3 regions of the Streptomyces sp. NPDC005648 genome follow, and region 3 is predicted to be linked to each of the others. Evidence: riboswitches for the same ligand, from Rfam matches in the RefSeq annotation. Region 3 holds a riboswitch; each other region holds the start of a gene.

Region 1 (3,245 bases), on a different contig from region 3:
GCGCCCGCGTTCGCCGACAGCGAGGTCGAGCGGCTGGTCCGCAACCGCCTGGACGAGATCCCGCACGAGCTGGCCAACCCCTCCCGCCGTGCCGCCAAGGAGCTCTCCCGCCAGCTGTTCCCGGCGACCTCGCGCATGTCGCGCCCGCGCCAGGGCACCGAGGAGACCGTCGAGAAGATCGACGCGGTGGCGGTACGAGGCTTCTACGACCGTCATGTCCGGCCGGCCACGGCCACCGTCGTGGTCGTCGGCGACCTCGCCGGCATCGACCTGGACGGGCTGCTGGGCGAGACCCTGGGTGCCTGGACCGGCTCCGGCGCCGACCCCCGCCCGGTGCCCGCGGTGACGGCCGACGACACCGGCCGCGTGATCATCGTGGACCGTCCGGGAGCCGTCCAGACGCAGCTCCTCATCGGCCGCGTCGGCGCCGACCGGCACGACCGGGTGTGGCCCGCCCAGGTGCTCGGCACGTACTGCCTGGGCGGCACCCTCACCTCGCGTCTGGACCGTGTGCTGCGCGAGGAGAAGGGCTACACGTACGGGGTGCGCGCCTTCGGGCAGGTCCTCAGGTCCGCCCCGGACGGCACCGGCGCGGCCATGCTCGCCATCAGCGGTTCCGTGGACACCCCGAACACCGGTCCCGCACTGGACGACCTCTGGAAGGTGCTCCGCACGCTCGCCGAGGGCGGTCTCACCGACGCCGAACGCGATGTCGCCGTACAGAACCTCGTCGGCGTTGCGCCGCTCAAGTACGAGACCGCGGCGGCCGTCGCGGGCACCCTGGCCGACCAGGTCGAGCAGTACCTGCCCGACGACTACCAGGCGACGCTGTACCAGCAGCTCGCCGCGACCGGCACCGTGGAGGCCACCGCGGCGGTCGTGAACGCGTTCCCGGTGGACCGGCTGGTGACCGTGCTGGTCGGCGACGCGGCCCAGATCAAGGAGCCCGTCGAGGCCCTCGGCATCGGTGAAGTCACCGTGGTGTCCGCCGAGTAGCGCCACGCGCGCGTGGGGCCCTGGTGACGCGCGCGTCACCAGGGCTCTCTTTTGTCCGAATTGGCGGGGAATCGAAGGAGAGTTGCCTGTCTGCCCTGTGGGATGCGCTACAAACACCGTGATCCGTTTGGGGATTGAAAGCGGCCCCGCTTAGCGTCGTCCGGGCTGTCCGTCAGGCACCGCGCCGCATCCGCGGCACCGGACAGCCATCGCCGAGTCCCCGTACGGCGCGAGCCAGGGGAGCCGGGGACCCACGCAGTCCCTGGGGTGAATCGGATGCCCGTGCGAGCCGCGAGGGGGTCCGTAGGAGACCTTCCTGCTCCGAACCCGTCAGCTAACCCGGTAGGCGAGAGGGAAGGAAAGGACCAGCCACCACATGGCGTTCATGTGCGCCACCGGGAAGCACCGTCGTCCCAGCCGCATCAAGCGCGGTACAGCCCAGGCCGCGAGCGTCGCGGCCCTCGCCACCACCGGTGTGATCGGCGGCCTCGCGGCTCCCGCGCTCGCCGCCGACAACTCCGTGGAGCAGACCGGTCTCACCCCCGTCATCACGATCGGCGACTCCATAGCCGACAAGATCGACGCCCAGGCCGCCGCGCAGAAGCAGGCCGCCGAGGAGACCGCGCGCAAGAAGGCCGCCGCCGAGGCCGCGCGCAAGAAGGCCGAGGCGAAGGCCAAGGCGGAGCGCGAGGCCAAGGAGCGGGCCGCCCGCGAGGCCGAGCGCAAGCGCCTCAACACCTTCGTCGCCCCGATCTCCGACTCGTACGTCTCCACGGGTTACAAGACCGGCGGCTCCCTGTGGTCCTCCGGCAGCCACACCGGCATCGACTTCCACGCGGCGAGCGGCACCGTCGTCCACGCCGTGGGCTCGGGCACGGTCGTGCAGACCGGGTGGGGCGGGGCCTACGGCAACCAGATCGTGATCAGGATGGCCGACGGCACGTACACCCAGTACGGCCATCTGTCGTCCATCGGGGTCTCGGCCGGCCAGAAGGTCACCCCGGGCCAGCAGATCGGCCTCTCCGGCTCGACCGGCAACACCACCGGACCGCATCTGCACTTCGAGGCCCGTACGACCGCCGAGTACGGCTCGGACATCGACCCGGTCGCCTACCTGCGCTCGCACGGCGTGAACGTCTGACGACGGACCGCGAGATCTTCCGAGGCCCCGGCTCCCCGAGCCGGGGTTTCGCCGTTTCTGTCGCCCTGCTGTCCAAAAAATATCCATGGATTCCGGTCCGCCGTCGGAAATTCCGGCTCATTGCAATAGAGTCCTTGGACACAACGTCAATCGACGACGTTTCACGGGGATTAAGGCGGAGGTTGGTCATGCGTATTCCGGCGCACTCGGTGTGCACGGCCATCCGTGACGACATCGTCGCGGGTGTCTACGAGCGCGGCAGCCGCCTCACCGAGGAACTCCTCGCCCGCCGCTACGGCGTCTCCCGCGTCCCCGTCCGTGAGGCCCTGCGCACCCTGGAGGCCGAGGGCTTCGTGGTGACCAGGCGGCACGCCGGCGCGTGCGTCGCGGAGCCGACCGAGCAGGAGGCCTCCGACCTGCTGGAGATGCGTATGCTCCTGGAGCCGCTCGGCGCCTCCCGGGCCGCCCAGCGGCGCACCGAGGCCCACCTCAAGGTCCTCCGAGGCCTCGTCAGGCTGGGCCAGGAGCGCGCCAGGAGGGGCAGCAGCGAGGATCTGCGCTCCCTGGGGGGCTGGTTCCACGAGACGCTCGCGCAGGCCTCCGGCAGCCCCGCGCTGACCTCGATGCTGACCCAGCTGCGCCACAAGATCGCCTGGATGTACGCCGTCGACGCGCCCGCCAACCCGGTCGAGTCCTGGGCGGAGCACGGCGCGATCGTCGACGCGGTGGCCCGCGGGGACGGCGACCGCGCGCGTGCCATCACCACGCTGCACACCGAGCGCTCGACCGCCGCCCACCGCCTGCGCTTCGGCGCCCCCGAACGGGTGAACGGTGTGAGGAACTCGCAACATCCCGTAAACATGTCGGGCCTGCGGCATTAACACGGGCGCCGTATACAAAGAGGAGACAATTCGCGGGGGATTACTTCTGCTGCCCGCGAAAGGGAAAAGCGAAGGGCCCGCCCGGTAATTCCGGACGAGCCCTTCAGTGCTGTGGGGCGGCGAGTGCCGTGAACCTCAATTCGCTTTTCAGACGGTCTCGGGAAGCTCCTCGAGCCCCTCCGCGACCAGCTTGGCGAGACGGTCGAGAGCGGCGTCCGCACCCTCGG
Region 2 (3,245 bases), on a different contig from region 3:
GCGCGGCAGCTCGACACCGGCGGCCTTCCAGGCGGCCTGGGCAAGCCCCGAGTTGTCGTACGACTCCGGCCCGACCCCGCCCCACAGGCAGGGCCTGCCGATCTGCGCGCGGGCGAAGGCCACGGCCCGGTCGGCCTTGGTGGCGCCACCCGTCGTCTCGGGCGCCGCCGGCTGCTGTACACGCCAGTCCTCGGCCGGGGGCACCCCCGTGTCGAGCACCGACGGCTGCTGCAGCCGCCGCGCCTCGTCGGCCGCACGGCGGGCCTGCTCCTGAGCCACCGGGTCCCGCCAGTCGACCTGGGGCGCCGCGGTGGCGACCAGCTGCTGGGCCCCGCTGTCCCAGCCGACCTGGGGCGACAGGGCGTCGGCCACGGGGCCCGTGGCGACGGGCTGCTGGATCACGGTCGCCCAGCCGGGCTGCGCCGCCAGGGCGTCCCCGGCGGTGAGCGGCGCCACGATCTGCTGCGCCCCGGTGTCCCAGCCTTGCTGAGCGGGCTGTACGGCGGCCGCGGTGCGCGGTGCGGCGACCTGCTGGACCTGGGTGCCCCAGTCGCTCCGCGCCGACGCGGCCTGGGCCGTCGTGAACTCGGAGACGATCTGCTGAGCACCCGTGTCCCAGCCGGGCTGCATACGCCGGGCCTCCAGGCCGGTCGGCGCGGCGGGCGTCTGCTGCGTCGTGGTGGGGGCGCCGGGTTGCATGCTGCGGGATTCGAGGCCGTTGGCCTGGGTGATGATCTGTTGTGCGCCGGTGTCCCAGCCGGGTTGCATGGGGCGTGATTCGAGGCCGGTCGGTACTGCGGGTATCTGTTGTGTGGCGGTGGGGGCGCCGGGTTGCATGCTGCGGGATTCGAGGCCGTTGGCCTGGGTGATGATCTGCTGAGCGCCGGTGTCCCAGCCGGGTTGCATGGGGCGTGATTCCAGGCCCGCCGACGCTGCGGGGGCCTGCTGTGCCGCGAGGCGGGCGCCCGGCTGCATGCTCCTGGACTCCAGGGGTGCCTGCTGCGTGACGACCTGCTGTGCCCCGGTGTCCCAGCCGGACTGCGCCGGTCGGGCTTCCTGGCTCGTCGCCTGGGTGATGATCTGCTGTGCGCCGGTGTCCCAGCCGGGCTGGGCCGGCGAGGTGTCGGTCGCCGTGCGCTGGGCCGGGATCCCCCAGCTGACCTGGGTCGGGGTGGGCTCGATCGCCGCGGGCGGTGTGCTCTGCGTGGCCGTCGTCTGCCAGGTGCCCTCGGCCGCCCAGGCGGGTGTCGCGAGGGCCGCGCGGGGGAGCGAGGTCTGCCGGGCTATGTGGCGGTACAGGAGATCGCTGGCCGCGGCGACCTTGCGCTGGCTGTTCTGCTTGGACCGGCGCAGGACGGTCTGCCGCGACTCGGGCGCCGCCGGGGTGGAGGGGGCACCGGCGCTCTCCTGACGGGGACGCGGTACGGCGGGCAGCGCGGGCGTGGGGCCGGCCGTGAGCTCGGCGACGGGACCGGAGGTCAGCTCGGCGACCGGGCCGGAGGTCAGCTCGGCCGGCGGACGGCGGGTGCCTCCGGCGGGCAGCTCGGCCACGGGCCGGCCGGGAGCCTCCAGCGCACGGGCGGCGGGCAGCTCCGCCGGTGGCGCGGGCCGGGACGCGGCCGGGCGGGCGGGCCTCTCCCTGGCCGGCATCCGGTCGGTCGGCAGAATGGCCGGAACCGTCGGCCCCATGGACGCACGTGCCGCGTCGAACCACTGCCGGCTGACGTTGTCGAGATCGGGGTCCGAGCCCCTGCGCGCACTCCCGCCCTGCCCCCGCGCACCGCGCGAGCCCTGCACCCGGGTCAGGTTGAACTGGCCGGTGTCGTCCTCGGCGCGGTCGTAGAGGCTGCTCACCCGCTGCCGGACTGCTTCACGGCTGGGTCCCTCGTCGGAGTTGCGCGCACCGGAAAGCCCGAAGCCTCCGGCGCGCGACGATCGTTCCGGCGCCATGGGAGCCGTACTCCTTCCGTACTCCGCCTACCGAGTTAGCTGTCGGGTTCGGGCGGCCGTTCCGGAAGGATTGCCCTACGGCCCTTGTCCCTGAGGACAGTTGGGCCGATTCACCCCGTGATTCGGTTGGGTCCCCGGCTCCGGCCGCCACAGGGGCGCACCGGACTCGGCGGAGGCCGCGCTTCCCGACGGGGTTCGCCGGAGTGACTCGAGCGGCCTGAAGCGAGGCTAGCCAATTTGTGCGCCCCGTGTGAAGGTTGAAGGCCGGAATGTCCGATACGCTTTTGTGACCTTCGTCGTGACGCCTCGTCAGATTCACCTGTCGTGCACCCATGGCATCCGCTCGACGACAGACCGTAGTTCAGGGCGCCGGAATCAGGACCCGGGACGTCGGCAGGGGCCAGGGCATCAAGACCATGCCCAGGGCATCGAGCGGGGTGGCGCGTCAGGGACGCGAGCCCTAGTCCTGGGCGGCGGCGCGCTCGGCGTTCCGCTTCTTGATCCGCGCGCCCTCCTTGCGGACCTCGGCCTGGGTGGCGCGCTCCTTCACCAGCCACTCGGGCTGCTCCTGCTTCAGCGCCTCGATCTGCTCGGTGGTGAGGGGCTCGGTGACCCCGCCGCGGGCGAGACCCGAGATGGAGACGCCCAGCTTCTCCGCGACCACCGGACGGGGGTGGGGGCCCTCGGCCCGCAGCTCGCGCAGCCACTCGGGCGGATTCGCCTGGAGCTCGTCGAGCTGGGCACGGGAGACCTCACCCGCACGGAACTCGGTGGGGGTGGCCTCGAGGTACACACCCAGCTTCTTCGCCGCCGTGGCGGGCTTCATCGTCTGGGTGGTCTGGTGCGACTTCATGTCGTCCAGGGTATCGAGCGCGTACGACACCTCCGACCACGGCCGGTAACCTGGCGGGGTGACAGGCTCGGAAGCATCCCAGACGTTCCGGCTTGCGTACGTCCCGGGGACGACGCCCGCCAAGTGGGTGCGGATCTGGAACGAGCGCCTGCCCGACACCCCCCTGACCCTCCAGGCCGTAGCGGCCACCGAGGTCTCCGACGTCCTGCGGGCGGGCGGGGCCGACGCGGGCCTGGTACGGCTGCCGGTGGACCGCGCGTACTTCAGCGCGATCCCCCTCTACACCGAGACGACCGTGGTGGTGGTCCCCAAGGACCATGTGATCACCGCGGCGGAGGAGATCACCCTCGCAGACCTGGCCGACGAGGTGGTCCTCCACCCTCTCGACGACGTCCTCGACTGGGACGGCCCTCCCGGCGAGGCCGCCTTCGAACGCCCCGCC
Region 3 (3,245 bases):
GTCTTGAGGGACCACAAATCGAGCACGGGACAGCCGTACCGGTCGGCGACGGCCCGTACATGTCCGTTGTAGGTGGCGATCTTTCCACGCAGGTGCTTGAGCACGGGCACGCCACGGGTGTCGAATCCGGTCGTCACCATCACGGTCCCGGCGACCTCGGTGAGCCGGGCGATCGCCCGCTCGAAGCGCTCGGCGACCTCGTCGGGATCGGTGCCGGGCCGGATGATGTCGTTGCCGCCCGCGCAGAAGGAGATGAGGTCCGGCGCCAGTTCGACGGCCTGGGAGACCTGGTCCTCCACGATCTGGTCGAGCAGCTTGCCGCGCACGGCGAGGTTCGTGTAGGTGAAATCGCCTTCGGGGCGTCGGTCGGCCAGCAGGACCGCGAAGCGGTCCGCCCAGCCCACGAACGCCCCGTCGGGGCCGGGGTCGCCGACGCCCTCGGTGAAGCTGTCCCCCACCGCAACGTACGACCCGATCACTGATGTGCTGTCACTCTTCGAATCGTCTGCCACAGCGGTCATGATTCACCTTCCAATGTGACCTACGCGACCGTAGGAAAGGGTTGACGGTCGGTGAGATAAGCCACGCCTAAAGTGTTGACCAAACCTGGAATAACCTTCTGATCAGCGCTGTTGAGGCGGCAACGCCCGGACCCTGAAGTTCTGGGCTCCGAACGCTCTGCGGGTCGTCGTGAAGGAACACCGAAGGCCGGACCCGGGGATCGGGGTCCGGCCTTCGGCGGCGTGCCAGGCGTGAGGATGCCGGTCGGGGGGTCAGCCGACGGCGACGCCCTTGGAGCGGAGGTAGGCGACCGGGTCCACGTCGGAGCCGTAGTCCGGCGTGGTGCGGATCTCGAAGTGCAGGTGCGGGCCGGTCACATTGCCGGTCGCGCCGGAGAGGCCGAGCTGCTGGCCCGCGGCCACGGTCTGGCCGACCGAGACGGAGATCTGGGACATGTGGCCGTACTGGGCGTAGTAGCCGTCGGCGAGCCTGACGACGACCTGGTTGCCGTAGGCGCCGCCCCAGCCCGCGGTGACGACCGTGCCCGCGCCCACGGACTTGATGGAGGTGCCGGTCGGGACGACGAAGTCGACGCCGGTGTGGTAGCCGCTGGACCACATGCTGCCGGCCACGTGGTAGCCGGTGCCGATCGTGCCGCCGGAGACCGGGAGCTGGAAGCCGGTGGAGGCGCTGGTGGTCTCGGCGCTCCGGGTGGTGGCCTGGTGCGAGGCCGAGCTCTCCCGCGTAGCCGCGCTCTTCTCGGACGAGCCTCGCGAGCGGGACGACTCGGTGGTGCTCGACGCGGCCTTCCTGCCGAGGGTGAGCTTCAGACCCGGGTGGATCAGCGACGGGTTGTCGCCGACGGCCTCGCGGTTGTCCTCGTAGAGCCTGTGCCAGCCACCGCTGACGTTCTGCTCCTCGGCGATCTTCGAGAGGTAGTCACCGGCCCGCACCGAATAGGTGCGTACGCCCGCGGAGTTCGCGGCGCTCTTCTTTTCGGGCGCCTTCTTCGCCGTATTCGGAAGAACCTGCACGGCCTTTTCCGAAACCGACTGGGAAGCCGACTGGGCGGTGGCCGCATGGGCACCGGTGGCCCCCATCAGTGGGAGGGTGAGAGCGGCGCCACCGGTTCCGGCGACGGCGATGGAGCGGGTGAGGCGCTGGGACTTCGGGCGGCGGTGCTTACCCTTCGCGGGCATGGCGAATTCCTCTCCGGCGCCTGCGAGGTGAGCTGTCGGGTGCGGGCTGGAGATGCCCGGCCACGCGCTGGGCGCGGCTTTACCCCTAGCCGTTCCGGAGACCGGAACAGGCGTTTGTACCTGTGGGTCCCCCGCTCCTGCCGTTCACGGGTGAGTTGGTGCGGATACCGGTCGGCGGCAGGATTGGGCGTCCGTCCGGATTGGTGTGGAACGTAAGCGACGAAGACGCGAAGGAACAAGCGGCGGTTCCCCGCGAATGCGTTTCTCTTGATCCGCCGCGAAAAATAACCGTCACTCTCCGTGAATTGCGGGACCGCCCCGTCCCGCAACCGTCCATGAAAAGCGCCCTAATTACGTGAACATGACGGGGTACGCACGGTCACGAATATGACGCTCCTCACGTGACGCTGCTCCAGCTTCCTTCACTCCGGAGCGAGTTGGAATGAAGCCCAACCAAGGCGACCAAGGTGCCAATTCGGACAGAAGACTCAGATGCGACGCAGCCGGAAAACTGCCGCATCGAGGTCGCCGCGCAGGCCGGTAGCCAGTCCGTGATGCAGCAATACGGCACCTCGGTGCACTTCGCCCGTTTCGAGGCATTCGTACGACGCTTCGGAGTCGAGGGCGCGCAGCCGCAGCGCCGGTACCGGCTCGCCGTAGCCCTGCGCCTGGAGCCAGGCGAGGACGACCGTCTCGTCCCCGCGCGTGTACTGCACCGCGCTGAGCCCGCCCGTGGGCGGCCGCAGCCGGTGGAGGTCGCCGTGCTGGACGAGGGGCCGGATCTCCTTGTAGAGGGCCACCCAGTCGCCCGCCTCGGCGAGCTCCTCCTCCGTCCACTCGGTGAGGTCCCCCCCGACCCCGAGCACCCCGGCCATGGCGCTCACGAACCGGAAGCGCAGTGAGCTGACCCGGCCGTTGAGCTGCGTGTTCGGACTGTCGGTGACCCAGGCGGCCATCACGCGCGCGGGGTGGATCTGGCTGAAGCCGTGCTGGATGGCGAGCCGGTCCAGCGGGTCGGTGTTGTCGGAGGTCCACACCTGGTCGGTACGGCTGAGGACCCCGAGGTCGATGCGTCCGCCGCCACCCGAGCAGGACTCGAAGGCGACGCCCGGGTGGGCCGCCCGCAGCCGGTCCAGCAGGGCGTACAGGCCGCGGACGTGGTCGACCCAGAGGCGCTGGGGGTAGGCGTCGCCGGGCCAACCGGCGTCGGTGAAGCAGCGGTTGAAGTCCCACTTGACATAGTCGATCGGGGCGCTGGTGAGGAGCGTGTCGAGCTGCTCCCAGAGGTACTCCCGGACGTCCTCACGGGCCAGGTTGAGAACGAGCTGATTGCGGAACTCCGTCCGCTTTCGTCCCGGTTGGTACTGGACCCAGTCGGGGTGGGCGCGGTACAGGTCGCTGTCCGGGTTGACCATCTCCGGCTCGACCCAGATGCCGAACTGCATGCCGAGGCCGTGCACATAGTCGGCGAGCGGCCCCAGCCCCTTCGGGAAGCGGTCCGGGTTGGGCGTCCAGTCGCCGAGTCCGGCGCGGTCGCTCACCCGC

The links. Region 3 has a riboswitch for cyclic di-AMP ahead of ABZT17_RS16060 (LysM peptidoglycan-binding domain-containing M23 family metallopeptidase). Riboswitches for the same ligand answer to the same signal wherever they lie in the genome.
Positions count from the first base shown of each region.
Region 1: linked by a shared signal. The riboswitch ahead of ABZT17_RS31740 (M23 family metallopeptidase) and the one ahead of ABZT17_RS16060 (LysM peptidoglycan-binding domain-containing M23 family metallopeptidase) in region 3 are both predicted to bind cyclic di-AMP.
Region 2: linked by a shared signal. The riboswitch ahead of ABZT17_RS12880 (NlpC/P60 family protein) and the one ahead of ABZT17_RS16060 (LysM peptidoglycan-binding domain-containing M23 family metallopeptidase) in region 3 are both predicted to bind cyclic di-AMP.

Region 1 is NZ_JBEXCS010000069.1:34,861-38,105, forward strand. Features, by position in the region: gene ABZT17_RS31735 (pitrilysin family protein) at 1-996, shown strand, start outside; cyclic di-AMP (ydaO/yuaA leader) riboswitch at 1,197-1,360, shown strand; gene ABZT17_RS31740 (M23 family metallopeptidase) at 1,373-2,137, shown strand; gene ABZT17_RS31745 (GntR family transcriptional regulator) at 2,326-3,018, shown strand; gene ABZT17_RS31750 (HPr family phosphocarrier protein) at 3,166-3,245, opposite strand, start outside.
Region 2 is NZ_JBEXCS010000017.1:53,107-56,351, reverse strand. Features, by position in the region: gene ABZT17_RS12880 (NlpC/P60 family protein) at 1-1,950, opposite strand, end outside; cyclic di-AMP (ydaO/yuaA leader) riboswitch at 1,959-2,132, opposite strand; gene ABZT17_RS12875 (DUF5997 family protein) at 2,411-2,803, opposite strand; gene ABZT17_RS12870 (LysR family substrate-binding domain-containing protein) at 2,862-3,245, shown strand, end outside.
Region 3 is NZ_JBEXCS010000023.1:28,307-31,551, reverse strand. Features, by position in the region: gene ABZT17_RS16065 (SGNH/GDSL hydrolase family protein) at 1-479, opposite strand, end outside; gene ABZT17_RS16060 (LysM peptidoglycan-binding domain-containing M23 family metallopeptidase) at 774-1,700, opposite strand; cyclic di-AMP (ydaO/yuaA leader) riboswitch at 1,705-1,871, opposite strand; gene ABZT17_RS16055 (alpha-galactosidase) at 2,189-3,245, opposite strand, start outside.